4 regions of the Bacillus sp. FJAT-45350 genome follow, and region 2 is predicted to be linked to each of the others. Evidence: riboswitches for the same ligand, from Rfam matches in the RefSeq annotation. Region 2 holds a riboswitch; each other region holds the start of a gene.
What was found. Region 2 has a riboswitch for lysine ahead of CD003_RS18680 (aspartate kinase). Riboswitches for the same ligand answer to the same signal wherever they lie in the genome.
Positions count from the first base shown of each region.

Region 1: another riboswitch for lysine. It lies ahead of lysA (diaminopimelate decarboxylase); the one in region 2 lies ahead of CD003_RS18680 (aspartate kinase).
Region 3: another riboswitch for lysine. It lies ahead of dapA (4-hydroxy-tetrahydrodipicolinate synthase); the one in region 2 lies ahead of CD003_RS18680 (aspartate kinase).
Region 4: another riboswitch for lysine. It lies ahead of CD003_RS09000 (Na+/H+ antiporter NhaC family protein); the one in region 2 lies ahead of CD003_RS18680 (aspartate kinase).

Region 1 covers NZ_NISU01000001.1:2,060,581-2,068,717, forward strand. Annotated here, with positions in the region: gene CD003_RS10355 (LysM peptidoglycan-binding domain-containing protein) at 1-615, opposite strand, end outside; gene lysA (diaminopimelate decarboxylase) at 818-2,122, opposite strand; lysine riboswitch at 2,220-2,402, opposite strand; gene CD003_RS10365 (spore germination protein) at 2,496-3,971, opposite strand; gene CD003_RS10370 (stage V sporulation protein AE) at 3,964-4,533, opposite strand; gene spoVAE (stage V sporulation protein AE) at 4,539-4,889, opposite strand; gene spoVAD (stage V sporulation protein AD) at 4,889-5,911, opposite strand; gene spoVAC (stage V sporulation protein AC) at 5,930-6,391, opposite strand; gene CD003_RS10390 (stage V sporulation protein AB) at 6,406-6,828, opposite strand; gene CD003_RS10395 (stage V sporulation protein AA) at 6,818-7,438, opposite strand; gene sigF (RNA polymerase sporulation sigma factor SigF) at 7,724-8,137, opposite strand, start outside.
Region 2 covers NZ_NISU01000002.1:434,132-442,268, forward strand. Annotated here, with positions in the region: gene trxA (thioredoxin) at 226-540, shown strand; gene uvrC (excinuclease ABC subunit UvrC) at 705-2,474, shown strand; lysine riboswitch at 2,554-2,740, shown strand; gene CD003_RS18680 (aspartate kinase) at 2,852-4,081, shown strand; gene CD003_RS18685 (YslB family protein) at 4,148-4,573, opposite strand; gene CD003_RS18690 (TrkH family potassium uptake protein) at 4,688-6,037, shown strand; gene CD003_RS18695 (succinate dehydrogenase cytochrome b558 subunit) at 6,448-7,077, shown strand; gene sdhA (succinate dehydrogenase flavoprotein subunit) at 7,092-8,137, shown strand, end outside.
Region 3 covers NZ_NISU01000001.1:1,846,581-1,854,717, reverse strand. Annotated here, with positions in the region: gene CD003_RS09310 (aldehyde dehydrogenase family protein) at 53-1,495, shown strand; gene CD003_RS09305 (M24 family metallopeptidase) at 1,621-2,835, shown strand; gene CD003_RS09300 (DMT family transporter) at 2,987-3,916, shown strand; gene bluB (5,6-dimethylbenzimidazole synthase) at 4,204-4,848, opposite strand; gene dapA (4-hydroxy-tetrahydrodipicolinate synthase) at 5,046-5,933, opposite strand; lysine riboswitch at 6,100-6,282, opposite strand; gene CD003_RS09285 (YhcN/YlaJ family sporulation lipoprotein) at 6,521-7,123, shown strand; gene CD003_RS09280 (hypothetical protein) at 7,176-7,373, opposite strand; gene CD003_RS09275 (aspartyl-phosphate phosphatase Spo0E family protein) at 7,528-7,671, opposite strand; gene CD003_RS09270 (YhcN/YlaJ family sporulation lipoprotein) at 7,975-8,137, shown strand, end outside.
Region 4 covers NZ_NISU01000001.1:1,780,323-1,788,459, reverse strand. Annotated here, with positions in the region: gene CD003_RS09005 (MFS transporter) at 28-1,260, opposite strand; gene CD003_RS09000 (Na+/H+ antiporter NhaC family protein) at 1,571-3,127, opposite strand; lysine riboswitch at 3,239-3,424, opposite strand; gene CD003_RS08995 (type II restriction enzyme) at 3,544-4,839, opposite strand; gene CD003_RS08990 (DNA adenine methylase) at 4,817-5,686, opposite strand; gene CD003_RS08985 (FUSC family protein) at 5,827-6,858, opposite strand; gene CD003_RS08980 (YjcZ family sporulation protein) at 7,072-7,170, shown strand; gene CD003_RS08975 (hypothetical protein) at 7,325-7,831, shown strand; gene CD003_RS08970 (YjcZ family sporulation protein) at 8,089-8,137, opposite strand, start outside.

The DNA.
Region 1 (8,137 bases), on a different contig from region 2:
GCTAATTTGATTCGGCCCAACAATAGTTAATTGTTGTCCTACAAAAATTGTATCTGAATTCAACTGGTTCCATTGCTTTAGCTGTTCAACTGTTATTTGATGACTTCTAGCAATGAGGAATAGTGTATCCCCTGCTTTTACCGTATAAGTAGTTCCTGAGTTTGAAGAATTTTCATTAGATATTACACGAGTTGCCGAAACAAATCGTGCTTCCCAATAAGGTGAAAATGGACGAGTAATATGTACCCCTTGACTTGAAGAAGCATGAATCATTTCGTTGCTATTCATATAGACTCCTAAATGATTAATTCTTCCATCAAAGTTTGTGTCATAAAAAATAAGATCTCCTTTTCGTAAGTCCCCTTTGCTTACTGCCGTTCCAACTCGCGCTTGATCTTGACTAACCCTTGGTAAAGTAATCCCATGTTGGCCAAAAATATAGGCTGAAAACGAAGAGCAATCAAAGCTTGACGTATTCCCGAGTGGTGCTCCATATTGATATGGTGTTCCTATGTATTGCTTTCCTGTTTCTACAATTCGGTCTGCTACATTTGATGCAAACGCTTTCGTAGGAATGAAAAGTACAATAAGTAGAAGCAAAAGTAGTTTTTTCATGATGTCTTCCCTCCTAACTGAATCATACTGCGAATATTATCCAACTTCACTAGTAGATTACTAGGGAAAAAACGTATAATTGGTAATAATCTAGTAAAAGCTCCATTTCTGTAAATCTAATTCCATTACCTGAGTTGATTTGAACAGAAAAAAAGACAGTATTACGAGGTTGTCATTACCTGTAATACTGTCCTCTATAAAGTTAGCGAATTGACTTGTCTAGACGAAGTAAATCTTCATATGACTCACGTTGAATTGCGAGCTTCGCTGTTCCGTTTTCCACAAAGACAACAGCCGGTCTCGGGATACGGTTGTAGTTATTTGCCATCGAATATCCATATGCTCCCGTACAGAAGACAGCCAAAATATCTTCATGTTTTGCTTTAGGAAGTGGAAGATCCCAAATAAGCATATCTCCACTTTCACAGCATTTACCCGCAATGGAGAACTTGCTATCAGCTTCATCTAATGCACGATTTGCAAGAATCCCCTCATACTCCGCTTGATATAATGCAGGTCGAAGGTTATCACTCATACCACCATCAACTGATAGATAATGACGAACCTCTGGAATTTCTTTTTCAGAACCTACTGTATAAAGAGTCGTCCCTGCATCTCCCACTAATGATCTTCCTGGCTCAATCCAGATTTCAGGTACATCTATACCTAATTGATTAGATTGTTCTTTCACAGCATCAATTGTGGCATTCACATAGTCTGAAACAGGAAGTGGCTTATCTCCTTCGATATAACGAATACCGAATCCACCACCTAAATTTAATACTTTAGGGATATAATTTAATTCTTCTTTCCATTTCTTCACGTGAGTAAAGATTTTTTCGACAGCCATCACAAATCCTGTTGTTTCAAAAATTTGAGAACCAATATGACAGTGAAGACCTAGTAACTCAAACTGCTCTTTGTCTTGAATTCGTTTAATCGCTTTATCAACCTGACCACTTAATAAATCAAAACCGAACTTAGAGTCTTCTTGACCAGTCGAAATATAATCGTGAGTATGCGCTTCTACACCAGGTGTCGTTCGAAGTAATACTGAAATTTTCTTTTGATGACGTTCACTTGCTTGCTCGAGTAAGTCTAATTCGTAGAAGTTATCAACGACGAAGCAACCAATTCCCGCTTCAACAGCAAAATCAATTTCTTCCTTGCTCTTATTGTTTCCATGAAAGTGAATTCTCTCCATTGGAAACTTAGCCGCAACAGCTGTATATAACTCTCCTCCAGAAACAACATCTAAGCTTAGTCCAAGGTCATCAACTAACTCTATCATAGCAATGCAGCTGAACGCTTTGCTTGCGTATGCAACTTGAGCTATTACTCCTTGCTTTTTAAAAGCCTCTTGAAATTGATGTGCTCTTTCTCGAATTAATTCCACATCATACACAAATAAAGGCGTACCAAATTCATTTGCTAACTTCACTGTATCAACTGAACCTATTTCTAAATGCCCAAGTTCATTTATTTTACTAGTACCATGTAAAAACATATTCTTCTCTCCTTAATAATGTTCATTAGAAAAGCAGCTAATGTATAAGGAACACTAGCTGCTATATAGAATATAGAAAGCAATAGTAACCTCAAGTCATAAGAATAGTACTCCACTATAATAAACACTATAGTGACAGTCCGTTACTTATTTAGTAACGACCCAGCAATAAAAGATTGTGGCATCCTCTTTCACTTCGGCAAGTTGACCTTCCCATTCGCTTCACAGTTACCACAAACTCCACAAATGTACTTTTTCACCTTGCACCTCTACCCCATCGTTTTGACGAGGCTATTCTTTATTTGGAATGTCAATTATTATCCCACTCTAACACAAAGAAGAATGAGGAGCAAGCCTCATTCTTCTTTCAGTATTACGATTGTTTAATTGGATCTTTAGGACCAACAATACTTGGTCTCTTTTTAATATTAGGTACTGATGTACGTACAAGTATTTGCCAGAATGCAGCTGGATCAAATGGTAGGAATGGCCACATATAAGGCTTATTTAATGTTTTAATGCTAACTAATAGAAGGAAGAAAATCGCTGTCGCAATAATAAAGCCGGGTGCTTGGAAAATAGCAACGACAATGAGTAGTAATAAGCGAACGACTTTCAACGCAATCCCTAACTCATAACTCGGTGTCGCGAACATCCCTATTGCTCCTAGTGCAACATATAAGATAACTTCTGCTGTAAATAAACCAACTTGAATGGCTATATCACCAATTAATAATGCAGCTACTAACCCAAGGGCGGTTGCTAATGGAGAAGGTGTATGGATCGCAGCCATCCTCAAGAGCTCTATCCCAATTTCAGCAATAAATATTTGAGCAAATATCGGTACATTTATGTCATCATTGGGACCAATAAAATCAATCGCCTCTGGTACCATGTCTGGTGTCATAACCATTAATAACCACAAAGGTAAAATGAATAATGAAATAACAATACCTGCAAAACGAACCCATCGTAGAAACGTTCCAATAGCAGGTGCTTGACGATATTCTTCCGCATGCTGTACATGGTGGAATAACGTTGTAGGAACGATGATAACACTCGGTGACGCATCAACGGTAATAACGACATGACCCTCTAATAAATGTGTAGCTGCCACATCAGGGCGTTCCGTATAACGAACAAGCGGAAATGGATTAAAGCCTTGTTTTACTATATACTCCTCAACTACCTTGTCCGCCATCGTTAATCCATCAATATTAATTGCTTTTAGTTCTTTTTTTATAATATCTACTAAATCTGGATCAGCGACATCTTCTAAGTATGAAATACATATATCCGTCTTTGAACGTTCTCCTACCTGCATAATTTCATTTCGGTAACGTTCATCCCGAATTCTACGTCTTGTTAATGCCGTATTTTGAATGATGTTTTCCGTATATCCATCACGAGCACCTCTTACAACTCGTTCAGTATCAGGCTCGTCAGGTCCTCTACCAGGATAGCTTCTAACATCTACAACAAAGGCTTCGTCTTCCCCTTCAACTAAAATAAATATGAGTCCTGAAAGCATTTGTGAAATGGCATCGTCTAACGTATCAACAAACTCTACTTGTACATGTGTTAGATGATTTTCAATCGCCCTCTTCACATTGTCTGGCTTTTCTTCCCTTGAGTCGACGAGCATTAATTCTCTTAGTACTTCAATGATATATTGAATATCACATAAACCATTTGTAAAGTAAATTTGGATTTCTTTATCAAAGATCGTTAATTTTCTTACCCCGACGTCAAAGCTTTTCCCAATTCCAAGCCTGGACTTAAGAGCAACTTCATTCTCTATAATTTTCTTTGAAATAGGCTGTTTCATTTTCTCTTGCTGCTCACTCATGATTTCCGCTCCTTTCTAAGATAATCTCCACTGCTTTCCTGGTGATGGGAGCGCCTTTTTCCGGGACATCTTGACCAGCCATCTTTCCAATATCACCGACACCTACAACAATAGGTATGTTCATTTCGTCCAATATATATACAGTATCTCCATCAATTCTACCTATTTCCAAATCTTGCAATCCGTTTTTGTCAACTCCATACTCAGTTAAGTTTCCATACCTATCAATGCTTACATCTACCTTCGTCCATTCCGAGAAATGTGTCGTTGACGCAACAGCAATTGCACCAAGTACTTCTATTGATGAATCATTTGCTACATAGCGCATAGCATGTTCACCTGGCCCTTCCCGTTGAAAGCCACAATCATCAAACATAACTAGAACAGGTTCAGTAGGAGCTTTATGAATCAGCTCTACTAACTCTTCACCTGATAACCTTGAAGGGTTCCCTCCTGAGCTCGTTATACAACGGCCACCTATTTGTTTTGCAACGATTTGAACTGCATGTTTCGCTGATTGATCGCCGTCCGTAATGAGAATGACTCGCTTTTTTTCACTCACTACTTTCACCCCCTCGGTTTGAATACAATTGCTACTAAAAAACCAAATAATATTGAAGTAGAAATCCCTACAGATGTAACCTCGAAAATTCCCATCCCTACTCCTAAAAATCCATATCTCTCTGACTCAGCCATCGCCCCGTGAACGAGTGAATGTCCAAAGCTAGTGATTGGGACGGTTGCACCTGCCCCGGCAAAGTCAATGAGCCTATCATACAAATGAAATCCATCTAAAAGTGCTCCGGCAACAACTAAGGTACTCATCATATGAGTTGGCGTTAGCTTCAGGACATCTAGTAAAAGTTGACCTACAATACATATAGTTCCACCAACAACAAAGGCAATTACATATTCCATCATGAATCTATCACCTCAGACTCTAAAACAACTCCATGAGCAATACATGGAATCGATTCCTTTTGTTGCATCATTGTAGGACTAAGAAGTGCTCCTGTAGCGACAACAAGCATTCGTTTAATCTTGCCTTTTTTCATTTCATTCACCAAATGACCATATGTAACAACAGCAGGACATGCACACCCACTGCCTCCAGCAAAAATATTTTGATCTTGGCTGTAAATCATCACACCACAGTCTTGATAATTATTATGGAGGCTAATCCCTTGTTCTTTTAATAACATTTTGACAATGCCACTACCAACTCTTGATAAATCTCCTGTCACTATTAAATCGTAGTCTTCTGCTTTTCTACCTGTATCCTGTAAATGAGCAACAATTGTGTCGCAAGCTGCTGGAGCCATAGCTGAACCCATATCAAATGGATTTTTAATTCCTAAGTCAACAACTTTACCAATTGTAGCCTCACGTATTTTTATCCCTAATTGACCTGGTTTTTTGCTTATTAAAGCTGCTCCTGCTCCTGTCACTGTAAAAGTAGAGGATTCTGGTCTCTGTCCACCAAATTCAGTAGGATACCTGAACTGTCGCTCAGCAGTGGCATTATGACTACTCGTTGCAGCTATTATTTTATTTGCATAACCACCATCAACTAAGACTGATCCCATAGCTAATGTCTCAATAGCTGTTGCACAAGCTGAAAACATTCCTAAAAAAGGAATTCCCATTGATCTAGCAACATAATTCGAAGTCACATTTTGATTTAATAAATCTCCTGCAAGAAAAAAGTCTATTTCTTTTTCTTTGAGATTTTGTTTTTGTAAACATGAGTCAATTGAATCCATTAATAATTTTCGTTCAGCTAGTTCCCAGTTGGCTTCACCGCAATAGAGATTATCATAGCTCGTATCAAAATCTTCTTTTAACGGCCCTTCTGATTCAATTGGACCTACAGCTGTACCCGTTGAAGTGAGATAGATTCCGTCTTCGAATCGCCATGTTTGATTACCAACGAGCTTCACATCGCTCTGCCTCCTTTGTTAGCTAATTAGCGTTTGAACAAGTAGTCTTGTGAGTCCTACTAAATAAGCTGACACAACACCAAACACAATAACCGCTCCAGCAATTTTGAACATATTCGAGCCTATCCCTAGAACAAGTCCTTCACTTTTATGCTCAAGAGCAGCGCTTGCAATCGCATTAGAAAAACCGGTCACCGGAACAGCTGAACCAGCACCTGCAAATTGACCTAACCTATCATAGACACCTAGTCCTGTTAGAAGCGCCGCTAGTAAAATAAGCGTCGCAATCGTAGGACTTGTAACTGTTTTTTCGGTAAGGTCAAAGACTCTAATGTAGAAATTTGATATTCCCTGTCCTATTGCACAAATGGCTCCGCCTATTAAAAAGGCTTTAAGGCAGTTTAGAAGATAGGGTGTCTTCGGTTGATATGGCTTTATTTTCTTTTGATACTCTTTTATTTTTTTCTTCTCAGCATCCACATTCTTCACTCCTTTTACATATCAACGAAATAAATCCAGTGAAATAAAGACCCACATATTTTCCCTAGAACTATCGCCATTAATAAATAAATTATTTTCTCAGCTACACCTATTCGCTTTGCAAGAATTGGAAATACGTTTAGTACTTCTGTCAGCGCGGCTGCAAGTAACCCTATAAACATCCCGGAAGCAAGACCAGTTGGGATAAGTAGAACTCTCCATAAATATAAAATAGAATCTTGTAAACTTACCCACGCTCCTATTAATGCGCCGATAATTATCGCTGCTTCATAGTAATGAATGAACTTACTTGTTTTTGATAATTGTGTAAGTCTTGGCACAATTCCTAATACTGTTAGAAACGCCACAAACCCAGCTCCAACTGCGAGCCCTCCAGAAAGTCCAACAAACATGATTAAAAACGATTTAATCACCATGTAACTTGGTTTCACTTTCACTATTTTCATGAGAAATAATGTATTGGTCTAGGTTTTGTTCATAATTGAACATTTCAACTTCAAGAGGGCTTGGTTCTTCATTCAATCGTTTACGAAATATATGATTAAAGAACAAAATCATACCGAGACCTAATCCTATTGAATACGGTATTTGAAATAGCAGTGGTTTAGGGTTTTCTTCACCTGTGATTGCCATATGAATTTTTTGATGAACCTCTTGCATACTCACATCTTCATGAAAATTCATAATCGCTAAACCTGCCCCTACAAATAACAAAAACCATATGAGGAGAAAATAAACGAGTGCAATTTTCTTTTTCTTAAATATGACTTGTAAGATTGCTTGTGGTGGACCTATAGATTGTACTTCTGTCCCTTGTCTTTCTCTCTGAATAATACGAATAAGCTTCATTACATCAATGACTACAAAATTTTTATCTTCCACTGTAACTTGATGAATCGGTAAACGAACGATAAAATCTCGTAAGTCTTTATCTGTAATGACCTGTGCAACATCCCCAATAGTCACTCGTTGATTAGGTACAACTTGAACTCGATGCCTCATGCGAAGGTACACGGTTTTATTCATTCAACAAGCTCCCCCCAATTGCAAGAAACGTTTTATAAAATAATGGAGAATGGCTAATGGCGAATTTGAATACCATATTCCTCTATATTTTCTAGTTAGGTTTAGTATGGTTAAATAGTGGATTTTCATTCTGAAAGAAAGGGGGAAAATCAATTGTTAATGTGTAATTGTTAATTTCTAATTTTTTAAAGCTTTCTTTCATCCCTAAATTCCCAAAATATTTTAGCTCTCTTAATTAACCATTAACAATTACGTTTGCTAAAAAAAAAAAAAGCAAACGTGCAACTATAAGTCGCCCATTTGCTCTTTAATTTGTTCCAATATTTTCTTTTCGAGGCGTGAAACTTGGACTTGCGAGATGCCGAGTCTGGATGCTACTTCTGATTGGGTTTGGTCTTGGTAATACCGTAGATAGACTATTAATCGTTCTCGTTCTTCTAGATGACGGATTGCTTCTTTTAAGGCAATTTTATCAAACCATTTGCTTTCCGAGTTATCAGCAATTTGGTCTAAGAGTGTGATTGGGTCACCATCATTCTCGTACACTGTTTCATGTATAGATGATAGAGAACGACTTGCCTCACCAGCAAAGACCACTTCCTCTGGCGTGATTTCTAATTGCTCTGCAATTTCATTTACGGTAGGAACACGTCCAAATTTTTTTGAAAGATCGTCCTTCACCTTACGTATTTTGTTTCC
Region 2 (8,137 bases):
TAAGAGTCGCTTTACTTTTTCTTAATTAATAAGAAGGAAAAGGAATATTTTATGACGAATATACTAATTAAATACAGCTTTCTTCATTAATTATTACCTACATTGTTAAATCATACATACTGTTTGTGAGATCTGGTATCAATGAGCAAGATATTAGCATGCGTATTTTTCAGGTGGTATAATTCAATATGAAGTAAAGCACGACAAATTAAGGAGGATTTTCCAATGGCGATTGTAAATGTAACAGACCAAACATTCCAAAACGAAACAAGTGAAGGTGTAGTTCTTGCAGATTTCTGGGCACCTTGGTGCGGACCTTGCAAAATGATTGCTCCTGTACTTGAAGAATTAGATGGTGAAATGGGAGAAAAAGTAAAAATAGTTAAGCTTGATGTAGATGAAAACCAAGAAGTAGCTGGTAAATATGGTGTAATGAGTATCCCTACACTAATGGTTTTCAAAAATGGTGAAAAAGTAGACCAAGTGGTAGGTTTCCAACCAAAAGAAGCACTTGCAGAGTTACTTAACAAACATCTATAATATGAAAAGTCTGTTACTTCTGGTAACAGACTTTTTTTCTGTTTGAATGGAAACTATAATATACTTAACTTTTGATATGATATTAATAAGAGACATTTACATTTACTTATTATTGATAACTCATAACCCATAACTCATAATTAAAAGTGAGGGGAGGAAGGGCTATGTCACTAAAACAAAAGTTGGCTGTATTACCAGACCAACCTGGTTGTTATTTAATGAAGGATAATCAAGGTACGATTATTTATGTAGGAAAAGCTAAGGTTTTAAAAAATCGCGTTCGATCGTATTTCACAGGATCCCATGATGGAAAAACACAGAGATTAGTTAGTGAAATCACTGACTTTGAATATATAATTACATCCTCTAATATCGAAGCATTAATCCTAGAGATGAATTTAATTAAAAAGCATGACCCTAAGTACAACGTCATGTTGAAAGACGATAAATCTTATCCGTATTTGAAAATTACATCTGAAGAACAACCTCGTCTAATTACGACTAGAAAAGTAAAGAAAGATGGAGGGAAATATTTCGGTCCATATCCTAATGCAGGTGCTGCTACAGAGACGAAGAAATTATTAGACCGATTATATCCATTAAGAAAGTGTAGTACGATCCCTGATCGTGTTTGTCTCTATTATCATATTAATCAATGCTTGGCCCCGTGTGTTAATGAAGTCAATCAAGATGAAAATAAACAGATGGTCCAAGAAATTACTCGCTTTTTAAACCAGGGACACGAGGAAGTAAAAAAAGAGTTAACAGAAAAAATGCTTAAAGCTTCTGAAGATTTAAATTTTGAGAGAGCAAAAGAGCTCCGAGACCAAATTCAGCATATCGATATGGTCATGCAAAAGCAAAAAATGACAATAAATGATCAAGTGAATCGAGATGTGTTCGCATTTGCCTATGATAAAGGGTGGATGTGTGTACAGGTCTTTTTTATTAGACAAGGGAAGTTAATTGAAAGGGATGTCTCGATATTTCCTTTTTATAAAGAGCCGGAAGAAGATTTATTAACGTTTATTGGACAGTTTTATATGAAAAAGGAGCATATTAAACCTTCCGAAATTCTTTTACCTGATAATATCGATAGCGACTTACTAAGCGAATTGTTACAAGTGAAAGTGCTACAGCCAAAGAGAGGGAAAAAGAAAGAGCTTCTTGAATTAGCTCATAAAAATGCTGAAATTGCTCTTAAAGAAAAATTTTCTTTAATTGAAAGAGATGAACAGCGCACGGTAAAGGCTGTAGAAAACCTAGGAAAAGTTCTGCAAATTAGCCCTCCGTATAGAATAGAAGCATTTGATAATTCTAATATCCAAGGAACCGATCCAGTATCGGCAATGGTGTCCTTTTTAGATGGAAAGCCAAGTAAAAAAGATTATCGAAAATATAAAATCAAAGATGTAGAAGGTCCTGATGACTACGCATCGATGCGTGAAGTTGTTCGACGACGCTACTTTCGTCTATTAAAAGAGGGTGCTCCACTACCTGATTTAATTGTCATTGATGGTGGTAAAGGTCAAATTTCTTCAGCTCAAAGTATTATTGAGGATGAGCTTGGTCTTTCGATTCCAGTATGTGGACTAGCAAAAGATGAAAAGCACCGAACGTCACAACTATTGATAGGTAATCCACCAGAGGAAGTCCCGTTAAAAAGAGATAGTCATGAGTTTTATTTATTACAGCGCATTCAAGATGAAGTTCACCGATTTGCGATTAGCTTTCATCGTCAAACGAGAGGGAAGTCGATGATATCCTCAGTGTTAGATGAAGTTCCAGGAGTTGGACAAAAGCGAAAACAACAGCTACTTAAGCATTTTGGATCAGTGAAAAAAATGAAGGAAGCGGGTATGGAGGAATTTAAAAAACTTAAAATACCTGAAAAAGTAGCTGAAGAAATTATTAAACATTTAAGTGAAAAGTAAATAAGTAAAACTTATTGTCAGATAGATAAAATTTTGTTATTATGAAAACTAACTTAATAAGCCGCGCTTCATATTTTGAAGTGATGGTAGAGGAGCGAAGACCATTAGTAAATGTTCTGAGGTGATTGAGTACCTAAGAAGAATATTGAAAGGGGAATTTGCCGAAGTGATAAGAGTCTCAATACTCTTTGAGCTGGACCTGTATTAAATAAGTGCAGGGCTGTCACACAGCCAACCTAAAAGTTGTGTGGAGAACTATCTCACGTGAGTAAGGGAACAAGTGTGGTACCGGATAGGTATGACAACAACAGTGAGGGGGTTTCTCTTTTCTGTTGTTTTTTTGTGTCCTTATTTACCTAAATGAAAGGATGGAGAAGATGTCAGTAGTCGTTCAAAAGTACGGTGGAACATCAGTTGGATCTGTGGAAAGAATTCAGCATGTCGCAGACCGAATTATTAAAACAGTAAACAGCGGGAAGCAAGTGGTGGCAGTTGTTTCAGCTATGGGGAAATCGACGGACCAATTGGTAGAACTTGCTCAACAAATATCTAAAAAACCGAGTAAAAGAGAAATGGATATGCTATTAACAACAGGTGAGCAAATCTCAATTTCGTTATTAACAATGGCACTTCAGCAACGAGGTCATGAAGCAGTATCACTGACAGGCTGGCAAGCAGGAATGATGACTGAGGAAATTCATGGCAATGCTCGTATTACAGAAATAAAGCCAGAGCGAATCGAAAAGCATTTAGAATCTGGCAAAATTGTTATTGTTGCTGGGTTCCAAGGGGTTTCAGATACAGGTGAGATTACAACACTTGGTCGAGGTGGTTCAGATACAACAGCTGTAGCATTAGCAGCGGGACTTTCAGCAGAACGCTGTGATATTTATACAGATGTAACGGGAGTTTTCACAACAGACCCTCGTTTTGTTAAAGATGCTAGAAAACTATTATCAATTTCTTATGATGAAATGCTAGAAATGGCAAACTTAGGAGCTGGTGTTCTACACCCTCGAGCTGTTGAGTTTGCAAAGAATCATCATGTAAAGCTAATGGTTGCTTCAAGTATGGTTGAAGAAGAAGGAACTTTGATTGAGGAGGAAGTATCGATGGAGAAAAATCTAATAGTAAGAGGAATTGCGTTTGAAAATGATGTAACGAAGGTAACAATTGCGGGCTTACCAAATGAATTAACAACTCTATCAACAGTTTTTACCCTTCTATCTGAAGCAGGGGTTAATGTAGATATCATTATTCAAAATCAAAGTAGTAAAGGTACAACCAATATTTCTTTTTCTATTAATGGGGCAGCACTAGAAGAAGTTTTGCAGTTACTGAATATGAATCAAGAGTCTTTGAAATTTGAGGATGTATATCACGAAGAGGATTTAGCAAAAGTATCAATTATCGGTTCGGGTATGGTATCTAACCCTGGTGTAGCAGCAACGATGTTTCAAGTGTTATCTGAAAGTGATGTAATGGTTAAAATGGTTAGCACATCAGAAATTAAAGTATCTGCAGTTGTAAATGAGACTAGTATGATTCAAGCTGTTGAAGCCCTTCATCGTGCATTTGAGCTTGAAGAAGTAGCACTAACAGTTTAAGCAAAAATGAGAGTCTGGGACAAAAGGTCAAAAACGGACCTTTTGTCCCAGACTTTTTTATTGATTTTATTTAATGCTGTCCTTTTCATCCCAATGGAGAGTAAAGAGAACTTTATCCTTCTTCGTCGTATAGACCGCCTCAGTTATGTATCCTTTTATATACTGGACTTGTTCAGCAAGAAATCCTGCCTCTAATTGATAGCATAAAGGGATTTTTTCTTCTAGCAAGGAAGATGTTAATTGTAACATCATTTCATTTCTTTTTTCTTTTACAAAGGTAAGTGTTCCCCACCCTGCCTTATCAAAGAATAGTATAATGTCATCAATCGCTTCTTTTTTATTTTTACGAGCTAGTGATTTACCAGCCCAGTATAAAGTCTGTTCATGTTCTTTACCTAAAAATTCCTCTAGTAATACATTTCGAATAAGATGGTAACCATAAACAGGCACTGTCTGTTCACTTTCCAAGATTGGATCTTTTGATTTTGCCATACATGTAACCCCTCTCTATATAAGTTAATTATAATCTCAAAGCACTTTTTTCTCTATAGATTCGTTATCTAGGAAGTGATATACTGAACTCCGAACTAAGTTGGAGGTAATATTATGAAATCATCATTAAATCAATTTTTAACTCCATTTCGTATCATTATCATTTCTTATATTGTAGCAATGATTCTTTTTAGCTTGTTGCTATTTTTACCAATATCTCAACAGAGTGGGGTAACTTTATCATATAGTGAAGCGTTATTTACGTCTGTTAGTGCCGTAAGTGTAACTGGTCTAACGGTTGTGAACGTTTCTGAAACATATAGCACAATAGGAATTATCTTTCTGGCCCTAGCCATTCAGCTCGGTGGAATTGGGATTATGACATTAGGAACATTTGTATGGATGTTGTTTGGTAAGAAAATTATCCTCTCACAACGCATGCTCATTATGGTTGACCAAAATCAGAATTCCTTTTCAGGGTTAGTTAATTTGATGAGAGGTATTCTACTTGTAGCTATCATCATTGAATTAATTGGAGCTGCAATTTTAGGTACATATTACATACGTTATTTTGATACTGTAGGTGAAGCGTATTATCAGGGGGCTTTTGCCTCGTTAAGTGCTTTTACAAATGCTGGATTTGACATTACTGGACAGTCACTCATACCATTTGCAAATGACTATTATGTCCAGTTAGTAACGATTCTTTTAATATTCGCAGGGGCAATTGGATTCCCTGTATTATTAGAATTGAAAGAATATTTTTCAAAGGAAAACCCAAACTTTAGATTTTCTTTATTTACAAAAATAACAACAACTACCTATTTTATTGTGTTTGCAATTGGTATCGTTGGAATTTGGGCATTGGAGTTCAACCATTATTATGTAGGTCTTGAATGGCATCAGCAGTTATTCCATTCGTTGTTTAATTCAGCAACAACTAGAAGTGGTGGTCTATCGATAATGGATGTTTCCGAATTAAGCTTAGCAACGCTATTATTTATATCAGGATTGATGATTATCGGGGCAAGTCCATCAAGTGTAGGTGGGGGAATTCGAACGACGACTTTAGCGGTTATGTTCTTAACAATAAAGAGCTTTGCTCTTGGAAAAAACGATGTAAAAGTATTTGGTCGTGAAATACATCCAGAGGATAGTCAAAAGGCATTTATCGTAATTTCAGTGTTTATCGTCATGCTTTTTGCGGCTGTCATATTAATTTCTGCATTTGAGCAGGGGAACCAAATCCCATTAGTAGCCATAATTTTTGAAACTGCATCAGCATTTGGAACTTGTGGCTTATCGATGGGAATTACATCAGAGCTTTCATTACCGAGTCAATTTATTCTAATGATTCTTATGTTTATAGGGAGAGTTGGACTGATCGTCTTCTTATTTTCAGTACGTCGTAAAGAGACGAAGAGTTACTATAAATATCCAACTGAGCGAATAATTATCGGTTAGTAGTAAATAATTAGGTAAAGATTTAATAGAAAGTAAAAATGATAGTTACTCATTAATTACCTAAAGACAATCTTTTTCTCACTTTATTTATTTAGTGAATAAAAGTAGTTGAAGGTTTGAGACCCTTTTAAAATAAGGGTTTAATGTGTACTATCATTTTTTTGTGCCTATATATATCGGAATTTTTCGACTAAATTTTGTAGACGTTTTCTTGACGATACTAAGGGATGGGAGTAAAATAAATTTGTCGGATTTTATTCACAGAAACTTAACCTAAGTTTCATATTATTCTTAATTTGGTAGCAACGAGATAAATACGGGGAGGTTTCAAATTTATAAGTTTAAAAGAAAGAGTAAGAGAGCAGTTGCTAGAAGTGTAAAAAAAATTAATATCTGGGGGGAAAATTGGTATGGCCGGTAACCGGGAATTTATGAATCGAAGACTACATTCATTATTAGGAGTCATTCCAGTAGGTTTATTCTTAATTATGCATTTAGGAGTTAACTACTTTGCTACTCAAGGAGCAAGTGCATTTAACCAAGCAGCAAACTTTATGGATAACCTACCATTTAAGTATGTTATGGAAATTTTTGTAATCTACATTCCATTACTTTATCATGCAATCTATGGTGTTTATATTGCGTTTCAAGCGAAAAATAATGCAGGGCGCTATGGTTTCTTTAGAAACTGGATGTTTTTCTTACAACGTGTAACAGGTATTATCACATTAATATTCGTTGTTTGGCATGTATGGGAAACACGTGTACAAGTATTCTTTGGAGCAACTGTAGAGTATAACATGATGGCTGATATTTTAAGTAGTCCATTTATGCTAGCTTTCTATATTATTGGGGTTGTTTCTACAACGTTCCACTTTGCTAATGGTTTATGGTCATTTGCTGTGTCTTGGGGTCTTACTGTAACACCTCGTTCACAAGTGATTTCAACATATGTAACATTGGCTATTTTCTTTGCGTTAACATTTATCGGTATTCGCGCAATCTTAGCATTTATTAATCCAGATTTAGCTAATCTTTAAGGAGTGAGTTTAGTATGAGTAAAGGAAGAATTATTGTAGTCGGTGGTGGCTTAGCAGGTCTTATGGCTACAATTAAAGCTGCAGAAAAAGGCGTACCTGTCGATTTATTTTCACTTGTTCCCGTCAAACGTTCTCACTCTGTATGTGCACAAGGTGGAATGAATGGCGCTGTTAATACAAAAGGTGAAGGTGACTCTCCATGGGAGCACTTTGACGATACAGTATATGGTGGAGACTTCTTAGCGAACCAACCGCCAGTTAAAGCAATGTGTGATGCTGCACCTGGGATTATCCATTTAATGGACCGTATGGGTGTAATGTTTAACCGTACACCTGAAGGGTTACTAGATTTCCGTCGTTTTGGAGGTACTCAGCATTCTAGAACTGCATTTGCTGGGGCTACTACAGGACAACAATTACTATATGCACTAGACGAGCAAGTGCGTCGTCACGAAACGTCAGGTCTAGTTACTAAGTATGAAGGATGGGAGTTCCTATCTGCTATTGTTGATGATGAAGGCGTATGTCGTGGTATCGTAGCTCAGGATCTTCGTACAATGCAAGTTCAGCATTTTGCTGCAGATGCTGTTATTATGGCTACTGGTGGACCTGGGATTATCTTCGGTAAATCAACAAACTCTGTTATTAACACTGGTTTTGCTGCTTCTAGTCTTTACCAACAAGGGGTTATTTATTCAAATGGTGAGTTCATTCAAATTCATCCAACGGCAATTCCAGGTGATGACAAGCTACGTTTAATGAGTGAGTCAGCTCGTGGAGAAGGTGGACGTGTTTGGACTTATAAAGACGGTAAGCCTTGGTACTTCCTTGAAGAGAAGTATCCTGCTTATGGAAACCTAGTACCTCGTGACATTGCTACTCGTGAAATTTTCGATGTATGTGTTGAGCAGAAGCTTGGTATTAACGGTGAGAACATGGTGTATCTAGACCTTTCTCATAAAGATCCGAAAGAACTTGATATTAAATTAGGTGGTATCATTGAAATCTATGAGAAATTCATGGGTGACGATCCACGTAAAGTACCAATGAAAATCTTCCC
Region 3 (8,137 bases), on a different contig from region 2:
TGCAATTCATAACTCATAACTCATCATTAAAAAAGAAAGGTGGTAGAAGTCGATGAGCATGCAAATTGTTGCACAGAAGATGTTAATAGGTGGGAATTGGGTTGACCGTAGTCGGAAAATCGAAGTGCGAAATCCAGAAAATGACCAATTGCTTGCGACTGTTCCTGCTGCCACTGTAGAAGATGTTCAAACAACAATTGAATCAGCTAAGGAAGGAGCTGTCGTCTCAGCACAATTATCAGTTCATGAACGAATCGCAATTCTACAAAGAACAGCAGAGATTATTTTACAAAAGAAAGATTACTTTGCGGAAACAATCGCTCTCGAAGGAAGTAAAACAATTAGAGAAGCTAAATCAGAGGTTAGGCGTTGTGTTGAAACGATTCGTATAAGTGCTGAGGAGGCTAGAAGAATCCATGGGGAAACGATTCCCTTTTCACAAATGCCAGGGCATGAAACGAGAGTTGGTTACTACTATCGTTTTCCGATAGGAATTGTTGCAGCTATAACCCCTTTCAACGATCCATTAAACTTAGTTGCTCATAAGGTAGGTCCAGCAATTGCGTCTGGGAATTCGATTATAGTGAAACCATCCACGTTAACACCACTAAGTGCATTCTTACTTGCAGAAGCATTTGAAGAAGCTGGTCTTCCGACAAAAATACTTTCTGTTATAACTGGTCATGGTAGAGAAATTGGTGATGCAATTATCACAAATAAAGCTGTTCGTCTTATATCATTTACTGGTGGTTATTCAACAGGTGAAGAGATTACAAAAAAAGCCGGTGTAAAGAAGCTAGCAATGGAATTAGGCTCTAATTCACCGACCATCATTTTAAAGGATGCGGATTTATCTAAGGCCATTCCATCTACAGTTGATGGAGCTTTCACAGCAGCAGGTCAAAACTGTATCGGTGTACAGAGAATTTATATAGAAGAAGAAATCTATAATAGCTTCGTTGAGCAATATGTGAAAGAAGCAAAGCAATACAAAATGGGTGAAAAGCTGAATGAAACAACAGATATGGGACCTCTTATTACTGAAAAAGAAGCGAAAAGAGTTGAAGAGTGGGTAAATGATGCGGTCGATGCCGGGGCTAAACTTTTAACCGGGGGAAGAAGAAACGGTGCATTTTATGAACCGACTGTTTTAGCTGAAGTTCCAGGAGGGTGCCAGATTGCAAAAGAAGAAATCTTTGGTCCTGTCGTTTTACTTTATAAGGTATCTGATTTAAATGAAGCAATTGATAGAGCTAACAATGTTAGCTATGGACTTCAGGCTGGGATATTTACAAGGAATTTAGAGCATGCCTTTTCAGCCATTCATAGAATTGAAGCTGGTGGAGTGATTGTAAATGATAGTAGTGACTTTCGAGTAGATGCGATGCCTTTTGGAGGAGTGAAACAATCAGGAATTGGTCGAGAAGGTGTAAAATTTGCGATTGAGGAAATGACCGAACAGAAGGTTGTCTGCTTCAAGTTATCAAATGAATAATAGGCATTCTTTCATTTTTTAAGGAATAGGCGGAAAATTTGAGAGATCTAGTTTTTTGACCAAGCTCATAACTGCTAGAGGACGAATATCTTATCAGTAGGAGCAGAAGAAAGGGGTGGATAATCATGTTTTCGGTGTTAGAGTATAGAAAGAGAATAAATGACACAAAAAGAAAAATGATAGAAAACGGAATTGATGTGCTTCTTATTTCAAACCCATCAAATATGAATTACCTAACGGGGTATAACGCCTGGTCATTTTATGTACATCAAATGCTTGTCGTCATTTTAGATGAAGACCAGCCAATATGGATTGGTAGAGAAATGGATGCAAATAGTGTTCAAAAAACCACCTGGTTAGATGAAAACCATACTATCCCATATCCAGACCATTTTGTCCAAACAGCAGATAAGCATCCGATGGATTTTATTGCAAATATATTAACTGAAATCGGTCAGGCGACAAGAACAATTGGTGTTGAAATGGACTCACATTATTTTACTGCATTATGTTACGAACGATTGAAACAAGGCTTACCGAATGCTTCTTTTAAAAATACAACAACGCTTGTCAATTGGGTTCGTCTAATCAAGTCTGACCAAGAAATTTCTTATATGAAAAAAGCAGGAAAGATTGTTGAGAAAGCAATGCAGAGCGCTTATGATACAGTTGATATAGGCGTACGTGAATGCGATGTTGCAGCGAGCATTTATCATGCTCAAATAAGTGGTACATCACAATATGGCGGTGATTACACTTCAATTGTACCGATGCTACCAACGGGAAGTAACACGAGTTGCCCTCATTTAACTTGGACGGAGAGGCCATATCAAAATGGGGATTTCTTAACGATAGAAATTGCAGGTTGCTATCAGCGTTATCATACGCCTATGGCACGTACAGTGGCACTTGGGGAATCACCTAAACAGGTAACTGATTTAGCGGATGTCGTATTAGAAGGTATTAATGAAACAGTTACAGCTATTAGACCTGGTATGGCAGCTGAAGAGGTAGAAGCTGTATGGAGCAAAACGATTGCAAAAAGGGGTCATCATAAAGACTCAAGATTAGGATATTCAGTCGGGTTAAGCTACCCACCTGATTGGGGAGAGCATACCGTGAGTTTTCGCAAAGGAGATAGAACAATTTTACAGCCGAACATGACATTCCACCTAATGCCTGGAATCTGGTATGATGATTATGGAGTTGAAATAACGGAGTCCATTCGAATTACAGAAGATGGTTGTGAGCTGCTTACTAACTTCCCTCGAGAACTGTTTAAAAAAAAGGGTAATGATTTGCTGATTAATGGAAATTGTTTATTGAAGGAAGACTATTAGAGGATACTTGGTATGAGCTCTTTCCTTATTCAAAAAAATCGCTAACACTCTTTATTAGCATTAGAAAGCAAGTTGTCCTATGATAGAGTAGGCACACTTGCTTTCTTCTTGGTTTTACAAAATTTCAGTGTGGTATAAAAGGTGAGAGTATATGAAAAATGAAAAAAGTATAATTTTAACATATGGCTTAATCGGCTTTGTTATGGTTATATGGGGCTTAAATGTTGTTATGTTAAAGGTGTTAGTTGAGTATTTACCACCAGCGACGATGCAATCATTACGTATTTTTGTTGCTGGACTTGTAGTCTGTGCAATTTTATTTTTTCAAAAGCAATTTCGTCCTTTAACGAAAAAAGAATGGAAAGTTACCATTATTACGACGTTACTAGGAGTCGTTGGTCATCATTTATTTTTAGCGATTGGTTTATCAATGACAACCGCATCTAATACATCTCTAATTTTAGCTTTATTACCATTAACGACGTCACTTTTTGCCCTATTGCTATTAAATGATCAGTTAACACGTCTACGTTTAGTAGGGATTTGTTTTGGTCTTGTTGGTGTTGGACTTATCATTTTGAATGGTAGTGGGGGAGTAGGTTCAATTAATTACGGTGATTTATTTGTTTTTCTAGCAATGCTTGTCCAAGCTCTGAGCTTTATCTATATAAAGAAAGCAACAGCAACAATAGATTCGAAATTTATGACAGGTATTATGTTAATCATCGGTTCTTCTATGTTATTTCTTATAAGTTTAGTACTAGAACCAGGTGGATTAGGAAGTGTAGTAAACACACCTGGATATGTATGGGCAATCTTCTTTGCATCAGCTATTGTAGCAACTGCTATCGGCCATATTCTGTTTAATTCCGCTATACAACGGATTGGGGCAGGTCAAACGGCTGTCTTTAATAATTTTGTTCCATTTTTCGGGTTAGTGAGTTCAGCTATTTTCCTTGGTGAGCAAATAATGCCTGTTCAGATGATTGGTTTTGTTATTATCGTATTCGCTGTTTTATTAGGTACTGGATATGCTGATGATAAGATTTTAAGAAAGGTAAAGAAAAAGCAAGCAGCATGATAGGGAAAGTGCTAAGTTTTTTTGGACAGCAATTCCTTCATTATTGAAAAAAGGCAATTGTTTAGGAAGTAATAGGACAACAGTTCCGTTAATAGGGTGTAAAGGCCTAGTTTATTAATGTTTATAAGGCAATAACTGATTCAGTGTCTGAAAGCCTCGGGAAAATTCATCATTTTATATAAATAACGAATTGTCAGACCGATTATCATAACAATTATAAAAAACACATAAAAAACGCGTTGAGCACATGATATCATTTTGCTCAACGCGTTTTTTATAATCAAACATTATCGCTTTTGGGCCCACTTATCTTGGAAAATAAGTTTTTCTAGTTCACGACGTTCTTCCCAGCCTGTTGATTCTAGGATTGGCTTCTCAGGATAGTGGTCAGTGTACCCAAGTGACATTAGAGCGATAGGATCCACATGTGGAGGGATATCTAATATATCTCTCACATCATTCTTCTTATAAAAGCTTACCCATCCCATTGCTAATCCTTCAGCACAGCTTGCAAGCCACATGTTTTGGATTGCGCAGGCAGTCGAAAGGACATCTGTTTCTGGTATTGAATTACGACCTAAAACGTGAGACCCACCTCGTGTTGGGTCACATGTAACGCAAATCGTAATAGGCGCTTCTTTTAATCCTTCAATTTTTAAGTTTAAAAATTCTTGTTGGCGGGTATCTTCAAAATGAATGGCTAATGCCCGTCGTTCTTTATCAGCAGCCCATGCTAGCTTTTCTTTCACTGCGTCAGAAGTAATAATAACAAAATTCCAAGGCTGCATGAAGCCGACAGATGGGCCTGCATGAGCTGCTTTTAAAATACGTTCAACCACATCTTCTGGAATTGGTTTGTCGTTGAAGCTTCTTACATCACGGCGATGTTCAATAACCTTATATATTGCATCTTTTTCCCCTTTTGTAAACATATATTACAATCCCCCTTAATCAATATTATAGAATAAAAACTATAGTATGTATCATCTATATCCTACCAAGAAATGGGGGAGAAAACTACAATATTAATTATGAATTATGATTTAAGAATGATGAATTGAGGGGAGGATGTGCTTTCCAACTACAAAAAAAGCTACTGCCACATGAGCAATAGCTTAGTTCATATAAGTTAGCTTACATAAAATGTCATTGTTGGTTGTACAACAAGTTGAAGTTGATGGCGTTCTTCTTCGTTTAACGGTAGAAGTGGTAGGCGAAGCGAACCACATGGAACACCTTTCATTTCAAGTGCAGCTTTAACTGGTGATGGGTTTGGAGCTGTGAACAAAGCTTTCATTGTCGGTAAAGTATGTCTGTGAATTGCTGCCGCTCTTTTCACGTCACCAGCATGGAAACTAGTTACCATTTCTTGCATCTCGTTTCCGATTACATGCGCAGCAACAGATACAACTCCTGTGCCACCGATAGAAAGAACTGGTAATGTTAGGCTATCGTCTCCACTGTATAAGCTAAAGTTCTCATCAGTTTCTTGGATGATTGTAGACATTGCATCTAAATCTCCACTAGCTTCTTTCGTACATACAATATTTTCAATTTTGGATAAGCGAATTGTTGTCTCAGCAGAGATGTTTACAGCGCTACGTCCAGGTATATTATAAATCATCACTGGTAAGTTTGTTGACTCAGCAATAGCTTTGAAATGCTGATACATTCCTTCTTGAGAAGGCTTGTTATAGTACGGTGCAACAATCATAACAGCATCTACACCGATTTCTTCCGCTTTTTTCGTTAAAGCGATTGTAGCAGCAGTGTTATTTGAGCCAGTACCAGCGATAACAGGTACTTTTCCATTGACGTTTGTTACAACGAATTGAAATAATTCTAATTTTTCCTCAGTTGTTAATGTTGGTGATTCACCTGTTGTTCCTGCAACAACAAGAGCATCAGTCCCATTTGATAGTAAGTGATTAAGTAAAGTTTTTGTTGCTTGGAAGTCTACGTTTCCGTCCTGATCAAAAGGTGTCACCATAGCAGTTACTACATTTCCAAAGAACATGTTAAATTCCCCCTCTATTCAAGTAAGTTGATCGATAGTATTGACTACATTTCGTTGTGTCATATTGAATAGAGCTACTCTAATTTGTCCCTTTTTTAAAGGAATACGCAAAAAAGCGGTAATGAGAGCCTCATTACCGCTTGGAATTTCCATAGAAATGTTCCATGCGTGAGATAGCCCTCCATATAGCGAAAACGCTATATGACAGTTCTGCATTTATTAAATGCAAAACCAGCCTCAAGAAAAATGAGAATCTCTTGGCTTCGGCAAATCCCCCTTTCATAAATCATCAACGGACCTCATTATCCTCAGATTAATTACTTATGGTCTTTGCACCTCTATCCTCACTTCAATTTTTGAAGTAAAGAATATTGATTTGTGTGTCTACCTTAACAAATATTATTATTGATTGCAATGGTTATTAGGAAAATTTCCTTTAAGTAACAAGATTATTTTTTAATGATGTAAGTAAACCTAAAAATAGAAAAGGCCACTGAAAAAGTCTAAAATAGCCTATTCGAGAAAAACGCTGAAAAAGTGAGGGACGCATTTTTTCAGTGCTCTCAAAATAGAAAGGGGAGGTTATCGTGAAATATAAGCTCTTATATGTAGTGTTTGCTATTGTGTTTCTGGCGATTCAAAGTGTGCTTACAGGTTGTGGTCCAACTGATGAAGCAAGAGGGGTCGAGATTTCAGGAGAGCCGGCTCTTGAAACAGAACCATTGGAGTTTCGGCCAAATACGTTAGAAGAGCGTTCTAAGTTTCGTCGTCAGCCAGGAATGGTAGCAAAAAGTATGACAGGTAGAGGAACGAACACGAGAGAGGACAATATTCTATATCAAGAACGAGTAGACGGAGATATTTTAAATGCATTAACGAGTGAAATTAAAGATGTTGATGGGGTAGAAGATGCAAGTGTTGTCATTCATGAACGAACAGTAATCGTAGGTATTATTTCAAATCAAGAAGAAGAAAAAGTGAAGCAAGAGATTAATGAAATCGTTTCAAAAAGAGTAACAGCAGAAGAGATTTATGTTGTTAATGATGAAAAAGGATTTCATGAAGTACGTTATTTAGAAGGAGAATTACGAAATGGACGAGCGTTTCATGAAGAAGGTCGTAAAGATGGCATTCGAATTTTATCAGACTTAAGTCGTATCCTTCAAAAGCCTTTTGAGCACAACCGCTAATTACTATATAAATAATTCCAAAGTGCAGAGAAAAAGGCTGAATCATCAGCGACTACACTGTTGATTCAGCCTTTTTGTGCTTAATCTCTTTTTCATATTCAAGCTGTCCATCGGCAAAACCAACGCGATAAACACTTTTGAGGATACGTTCGATCTCATACTTTGTGACAGAAGATACATCTACACCATCTAACACCTTTAATCTCATAAGTATTTCATCTTTGGATATTTTAGCTGTTTCTATACTCATGTTCGTTCACTCCTTAAATTAGCTCTAGATACAATTGCAACTAATTATTAAGTAACCTCTCCATAGTGCTAAGTCAATTATATACTAAAGTACTAATAAATGTGAACGAATATTTACTTTTTAAAAAAATAAGTAGAGAGTTTTATCTATGTTTTTATATTTTAGATTGTGAATTGCATTGCACCATATTTAAAAGTTTATCTAATTCTTGACTACATTGAACAGTTTTGTCAGATGTGAATCCGTATTTCTTTGCATAGGTTAACATCTGATGTCGTTTTGCTTCGATTGCGAGCATTATCACCATGACCACTCCATATTAAATTATCTTGAATTCAAAAGTTATTATACATAAAGCATGAACTAAAGGGAATCTATTTACCAATTTTAGTGTATTTCTCCCAATAATAGTGGTAAAACGACAAAAACAGAAAAGTAGGGGTAAAATAATAGTCAAGTAAAAGTTAGTCAATTGACAATGTGAAAAGTAATTAATTTATTAGCGATTCTTATCACTTAATTCTCCCAAATATTGATTGAGTAAAAAAGTCGACATGTCACAAGCTATAAATAAAAGAAATGAAAAAGGAGCTTGGTTACCATGAGAATCGTTTATACAGTTATATCAAGTTTACTTGTCGTAGGGTTACTTTCTGGTTGCTCTTTAGAGCAGAAGCAAATCATGGGGGCAAATGCTAACGAAAATGAAGGTTTTAGTGGATATGGAACAGAACGAGTACGCTATATGGAGGGCCCCTTAACAG
Region 4 (8,137 bases), on a different contig from region 2:
TAAAGTCAATACTATTTAACTAACAAGCTACGAAATATTGTCAGAAATCCATTTATCTGATGGTAAAAAGAACGTCACAATTCCTAGTAATGGGAGAGCGACAGTAAATAGAATTGTATTACTTAAACCAATTGTATCTGCTAATATTCCAAGTGCTATTGATCCTACTGCTCCCATACCAAAGGCGAGACCGACAATTAAACCAGAGACGGTACCAATTTTTCCTGGTACGAGAACTTGGGCATAGACAACAGAAACGGAAAAGCTAGATAATATAATAAAGCCGATAATAGCAATTAAAGGGTAGGCAAGTACTGGACCTACATGCGGTAGCAACAATGCTAACGGGGCAGAACCAAGCATTGAAAGCATAATGATGTTTCTTTTTCCAAATCTGTCAGCAAGAGGTCCACCGGCAAATGTTCCAAAAGCACCTGCTGCTAAGAAAATAAATAGATATACTTGTACCTGACTAATCGTTAGATTGTATTGCTCAATTAAATAAAAAGCATAGTAGTTTGTCATTCCAGCATGGAACCATGAACGTGCAAAGACTAGAAAAATTAACAAGCTAATAGCCGAAAGAATTACTTTGCGATGAACTTTTGATTGGCTTTTATCTACTGATTTAGCTGTTTTTTTCGCTTTTGCTGTAATCGTCACTTGTTCTGAATACCATCTAGCGATATAAAATAAAAGACCAATGGCAAGTACTGCCACAAAGGTAAACCATATCGCTCCGAACTGTCCAAGTGGAACGAGTATCAAAGCGGTAATTAACGGAGCTAGTGCTTGGCCGGCATTTCCACCAACTTGATAGATTGATTGAGCAAAGCCACGGCGATTTCCAGCTGCCATATAAGCTACTCGTGAACCTTCTGGGTGGAAGGTAGCAGAGCCAAGGCCGATAAAAATAACGGATAACATTACTAACCAAAAAGATGGAGCAAAGGCTATTCCAAGTACACCAACCAACGTAAAACAAAGTCCTATTGGAAGTGCATACGGTGATGGTTTTCTATCGGTATATGCTCCAACGACTGGCTGAATGAGGGAGGAAGTTAAGTTTAGTGCGAATGCAATTAGTCCAAGTTGTGTAAAGGTTAATCCCATTGATTGTACGAGAATAGGAAACATTGCAGGTACGAGAGCTTGAATTGCATCATTTAATAGATGGACAAAACCTATGATAAGTAAAATTCGATATGCTGTTTTTTCTTGTGGTACCGGCGTTGTAACGTTTTTTGTTTGAACTTGCATATAAAATATTCTCCTCTTAATCTATAGTAAATAAAATGATTATAACACCATCGGATTGAAAAGTCTGAATTGTGAATTCATTTATTACAAAAAAGTTTCTACGAACGATTAAAGGCCGTTGAAAAAGTGAAAATTACACTTTTTCAGCGGCCTCGAACGATTTTAAAATACTTCAATGTGGATAAGTAGGGCAATGGCTTCGCGCACTACTCGTTCAGAGATAAGAAAATCACTTGTCACTGAACTTTTAAACATGTAGTGGCTTCGCACATTGCTTTTAACAAATTCCTCTATGTGGATTTTGTTCTGTTTAGTATGATTGTTTTCTAGTTAACGTAATGAGAGCAATCATGACGATGACAAAGGTTACTAATAATGTCACTAAACTTATTATCATGCTTCCTGTTAATCCAAGAACAATATATCCAATTACTGAAATCACTCCTGCAATAACAGCATAAGGGAGCTGTGTAATTACGTGATCAACGTGATGACAGCCTGCGCCAGTAGAAGAGAGAATCGTTGTATCAGAAATTGGTGAACAATGGTCTCCAAATACAGAGCCTGCTAGGACAGCAGCTAATGCTGGTAATAATAGAGAAACATCGATAACAGCCATAATTTGTCCAGCGATTGGTAGCATTAAGCCAAATGTTCCCCATGACGTCCCCGTAGAGAATGCCATAATTCCAGCGATAACAAATAGGATAGCAGGTAACCAACCAATGTTAATGTTAGAATTCTCTACTAATCCTGCAAGATATTGACCCGTTTCTAACTGACCAATTAAATCAACGATACTCCATGCGAAAATAAGGATATACACGGCAGGAAGCATACTCTTAATCCCTGCTTTAACAGCAAGACCGGATACCCCAGCCGACAAATCTTTTTGAGTTAAGAATAAAATAAAGCTAATCACTACACTAAATATACCACCATAAAGTAAAGCCGTTGCTACATCTGTATTTTCGAAAATATCTAGAATGGTTGCAGTACCATCAGTACCTTCAATTCCAGTATAAATCATAGCTCCAACTGTACCGATAACTAGTGCTATGATAGGAACAATCAGATTAAGAACTGTTCCTTTTTTGCTTACTGGTAAGTCTTCAGATAATTCACCAGGAATCTTACCCTTATCAGTATTATACGTTTGACCAGTTTTCACTGCCATTTGTTCATGTCTTTTCATACTACCAATATTAATATTGAAAATTGCTGTAACAAAAACTAATAAAATAGCAGTAATAACATAGAAGTTTAATGGAATCATTTGAATAAATGCTGAAAAGGCAGTATATTGAGTAATCTGATGTGTAGCAAAGATCGTCCCGATAATCCCGATAATATATGCTCCCCAACTTGAAATAGGTGAAACAACACAGATTGGGGCAGATGTTGAATCAATAATATAGGCCAATTTTGCACGAGATACACGGTGTCTATCAGTAATCGGACGGCTAACTTGTCCTACAGCTAATGCATTAAAATAATCATCAATAAAAATGATAATGCCAAGGAATGCTGTAACAATTTGCGCTCCAACTCTTGTTTTGACTCTCTTTAATGCCCATTCCCCGAATGCACGACTTCCGCCTGAAATCGTAATAAATGCTGAAATAATTCCTAATAGAAATAAGAATAATAGAATGTAGACATTCCATGTATTTAACCCACCATCAGAGATGAAAATATCTCTTATACTAGCAAGGATTGTTGAGACTGTAGCAACCGGAGAAAAGCTCTCAAGTAGTAAGGCTGCAGATATAACCCCGACACCCAATGATAAAATTACTCTTCTTGTTAAGAGAACCATCACAATGGCAAGAAGAGGGGGGATTAATGAAAAAATAGTTCCTATCAATTTTCTTCCTCCTTAACAATGTGTAGATGATCCATACAATAATAGAGAACACAAAAAAACAGAGAAGTGATAGACATATCTATCATTACTCTGTAATGTAGTAAATCTGCCACGACCAGTAGTTCTCCATTATGAACATAAATTCATCTTCATAATGACAGTGTTACCCTTATTTAAGGCAACCCCAACAGAAAAAATTGACATTTTCCCTGCTTCGGCGAAAACTCCTTTTTACAATGGTCAATGGTTGTCAGCCTCACATTGTATACTTATAGTTTTCGCACCTCTACCTCATCGAAAGACAAGGTAATATTAAATTGTAAACGCCTTAGTTATTATATCAGTAATATAAATATGGTCAAGTTGAAAGATTAGGTAAGATAAACAGAGATATCAAATTATATTGAGAAAATTTTTTAAATTTGTGTTAATCGATATATCCACTCTGACCATTTTTGAACAGACTGCGACCTACGTATAATCGTACTATTATTTGGATTTACATTTGCTTTATTTTCTTTCATAATCTCGATTCGTCTTTCCTTATTTAGGAACTGGTTAGGAACCCATTCTTGAAATGCAACATTGAATGGAGCATGTTCTAATATAGAAGAGATGAGTGACATATATTTTGCTTTGTATGACATAGACATAATGTTTCGACCTTTGTTACTTAGTTTGAAATAAGTGGTTCTATTCTTTTTGACTTTTTCAATGAGGCCTAAATAAACTCCAGCATCTGCGTGGTAATAAGATTGTCTACCATTAAAGTCGTAATTCTCAGCAATATCGTTGGGACTCATTTCTCGTTCATAAAGTAACCCTAATAAATCTACGACTCTTTCAAATGTATCCGCTTGTGGAAAGGGGATATCCGTTCTTTCTTCGACAAGGGGTGTGGAGTGTGCGAGATGTAGGACTTCTTCTATTGTTATTTTCTCGTTATCAATAATAAAATCTTGCTGCTTCAGTAAGCGAATAGAATTAAACACTTGGTCGTCGTCAAATGTATAGACAAAGAAACTAAAGATGTCATTAGAGTGTGTGAAGAATATTGGTATAATATTTTTATTCGTTTTGTTCTTCCAAACACGGTAAGGATAGAATAATTGGCGAATATTAAAGTCCTTCACAGTTTCCTTCTTGGCCTCAACGATTAGAAAGGAGTCTTTCGTTTCATATCCTCCATCAATCTCAATTTGAGAACCCTCTACGTTGATTGAAAAGGAACCTTCATGAGCAAGGTTAACTTCATAGTTGAAATGCTTTGAACCCATTCTCCCTGACACAGTTTGTAAAAGAGGAGCGTTTCTATTTAGTTCTAGTACATGTTGAAACATTCCTGAAACATGAGCTGCATGGAGAGCTGCGCTTTCAGAGTACAAGTCATCACGTTTAATTGTATCAATAAAATCAGGAATGCTAACACGGGTAGGAATTTGATCTTTATTGTATTTAACCTTTTCGAAAATCTCGAAGTTGCCGATTACATATTCGCTCCGAGAGAGAGGAAGAATCGATAATTTCGTTTCTTTAAACGGTTGTGGTAAGCTCGTCCTATGATCGAATTTACACATTAATCGAGGTTCGCGTACTTCACGTATGTCATTCGCTGCTATACGATAAAATCCATCTCGCTCAATACGCTGCACAATATTATATTTATCAAAAAGAAACTCCCACGCAACATCATTTTTTGTCTTTTGAGACATAGCTAAGTATCACCGCCTCATCTATTTTCCCTCTGGATGTAGCTTTCGAGTTAATGCTTCTGGTTGCTTTTACTGGAATCGCTTCAAAGTTAGCTTGTCCATATAAGTCACGAATAAAGTCCGTATATGAATTTGAAAGCATGACATAGCAACCTCTATCTGCAAGCTCAACAAAAACATCCTTCAAACGTACTTGTTCTTCTTTTCCAAAACCCGTTTGGGAATAACTTGTAAAAGAAGAAGTAGTAGAAACAGGATCATATGGTGGATCAAAATAGACTAAATCTCCCTTTTTCGCTTCTTCTAATACAGTCTTTGCAAAATCTTCGTTTGTTATTGTTACGTTGTTCTTATTTAAATAGTCATGGACAGTTAAAAGGACGTCTGAATTTACAATATTAGGATTTTTATAGCTACCTTTTGGTACATTATATTGACCTTTAGAGTTTACTCGGTATAAGCCGTTAAAGCATGTTTTATTTAAGTAGAGCACTCTAGCAGCTCGTTCAGTTAGAGATATGTTCTCAATTGTTCCATTACGGTCCCATTCTCTCACTATATAATAATAATTCTCATCTTGTCCGTGCTTTTCAGCATGTATTTCTAAATAAGTAATAAGCTTGTGAACATCGTCACGAATCGTCTGATAAACGTTCACAAGCTCTTGATTGACGTCATTTATATAAGCTTCCTTTGGTGCTATATCAAAAAGTAATGCTCCCGCACCAATAAACGGTTCGAAATATCGATTATAATCTTCGGGGAGATATTGTCTTAATACAGGCAAAAGCTGCCTTTTTCCTCCTGCCCATTTTAAAAATGGTTGTAAATTACTCGTCTTGTTCATCAATTCCACTCCCACTAAAAACAAAAACTTATGTTCGTTATTATGATTTCTAACAACAAGTATACTATAGAATGCTGAATTATGAATTATGATTTATTAATTGGAATTTAAATTTATAACTCATAACTCATAATTAATAATTACTCACTCCTCACCAGTTGCTCTAGTTCCTCAAGTGTATCATGAAGGGAAAGTAGTTCGTAGAAGATGATGACAATAGGTGTGAAGTGATGGTAAAACTGTTCTTGGTTACTTGGTTGTTTATTACTCTGATATTTGAATCGGATGTCTAGCTCATCAATATATAAATAATGGTTATCAGGTATTTGATGTTTTTCATCTTGAAGAATTTTCACCATTGATTCTAAAAGGTTTTCAATAAGATTCTTTTGTTCAGGGGTAAATTCAACTTTTTGATTCATGTATTGTAAGTTGCCGAGATGTAGAATGATTCGCTCTAGAAGGTTAAGTCTTTTTTGAGAGTCATAAAATTTTCTTAGGTCTTTTTTCTTCACTTTATGGTATTTCCATTCTTGTCTTTGGGCACGAGAGAGTTTAAGAACGTCATCGCCACCTTCTCTTAGCTTTAAGTATGTTTTTGAAGCGGACTTCGTGTATTTAATTTCTTGATTTAGGATCTGTTCGATCGATTCTTTTAACACAGTACTACTTGCGATAAAAAGTGAATCAAGCTTCGTATTGATAAGCCCAGTAAATTTTGGTGGTAAAATTGCGATATTGACAATTGTTGCGATGAACAACCCAATCGATGTAGTTCCTAAGCGTGATAAGAATGTTAATAAATATTGACTTTCAATCGAAGGGACCATTGCTACTGCAGTTAATACGGCAACTAAAGCTCCTTCTTGTAATTTTAAGCTATTACAGATAATGATCGTTAGCGTTGCAGCAAATGCGTATGTCATAGCTGATTCACCAAACATGTAAGCGAAACTAATTGAAACAGCAGCACCAATCGCAGATGCTGGGAAACGAATTAAACCTTTCCGTATCGAATCAGATGCTGTTCTTTCAATAGAAACGATGGCAGTAATTACAGCAAAGATGGCAGGTAATTCTAACAGCAAGCAAATCCAAGCAGTTATTAACACAGCTAAACCGGTTTTAATAACACGGGCTCCCATAAATTTAAATTTAAATATGTCATGCATTGCTATCACCAATCTTAATGTTAGTATTCTTATTTTCTAGTTTATCGTATATAAAATAATGATTTTACCCTTATTTGTATAATTTAGCATATTTGAAATGCTTTTTATAAATTTTTTTACAAAATAGTTAGACACCCAAACACTCATAGCCTTCATGCATATAGTGACTGTGTGATGGTTATTCACAATAATTAAAAACGAGGAGGAGTTAGAATGTCAGGTTACGGTCATACAGGTGGATTCGCGTTAGTGGTAGTTCTATTCATTCTATTAATCATCATTGGTGCTTCATATGTAGGATATGGTTACTAAGAAATAACTGATAGAGGGTGTATCTAAAGGTTTTTCCTTAGATACACCCTCTTTGTTTTTATTTTCCTATTATAGATTTTTTAAACTTAATGGGTACATGCTCAAGTATATATACCCTACATACAATGAGAATGTAATGTTAGGAGGAGATAGCATGAATCATATGTACGGAAATTATTCTTATGCAAATGTTCCTACAGGATATAGAGCGGATACAAGTAATCAAAGAGTACTTCTACCGCTAGCAGCGGCTGCTGCGGGTGTAGGGTTAGGTGCAGGATTAGGTGGTGTGGGTCATGGATTCGGCCCAGGTCATGGATTTGGTCCAGGTCATGGATTCGGAGCAGGTCATGGATTCGGAGCAGGTCATGGATTTGGAGCAGGTCATGGATTTGGTCCAGGTCATGGGTTCGGAGCAGGTCATGGATTTGGTCCAGGTCATGGATTTGGAGCAGGTCATGGATTTGGAGCAGGTCATGGATTCGGCCCAGGTCATGGATTTGGTCCAGGTCATGGATTTGGAGCAGGTCATGGATTTGGAGCAGGTCATGGATTTGGAGCAGGTCATGGATTTGGTCCAGGTCCAGGTCCAGGTCCAGGTCAAGGTCAAGGTTTTGGCTACGGTCCCGGCCACGGGTTCGGACCAGGTGTAGGATATTAAAATAGAATCGCCTAATATGGGGTGCTCCAAAGGTAGATACATACCTTTAGGGCACCCCTAGCTATGTATCGGGTGTTTAAGATGTTCTATATCAAAAAGAGGGAATGGCTGGGTGGTCTAATAGATTTAATTGTTATGAGAGGATTTGTACATGATGACACAAACGAAAAACCTGCTAGGTTGCCCCGTAGCAGGTTTCTTATTCGGAAAAGCTAATCATTAAAGGGATACGTGTAGGTTAGACCTACGTGAGGTAATTAGTAGCCTACACCTACGTAAGCAGAACCTACAATGATTAATAGAATG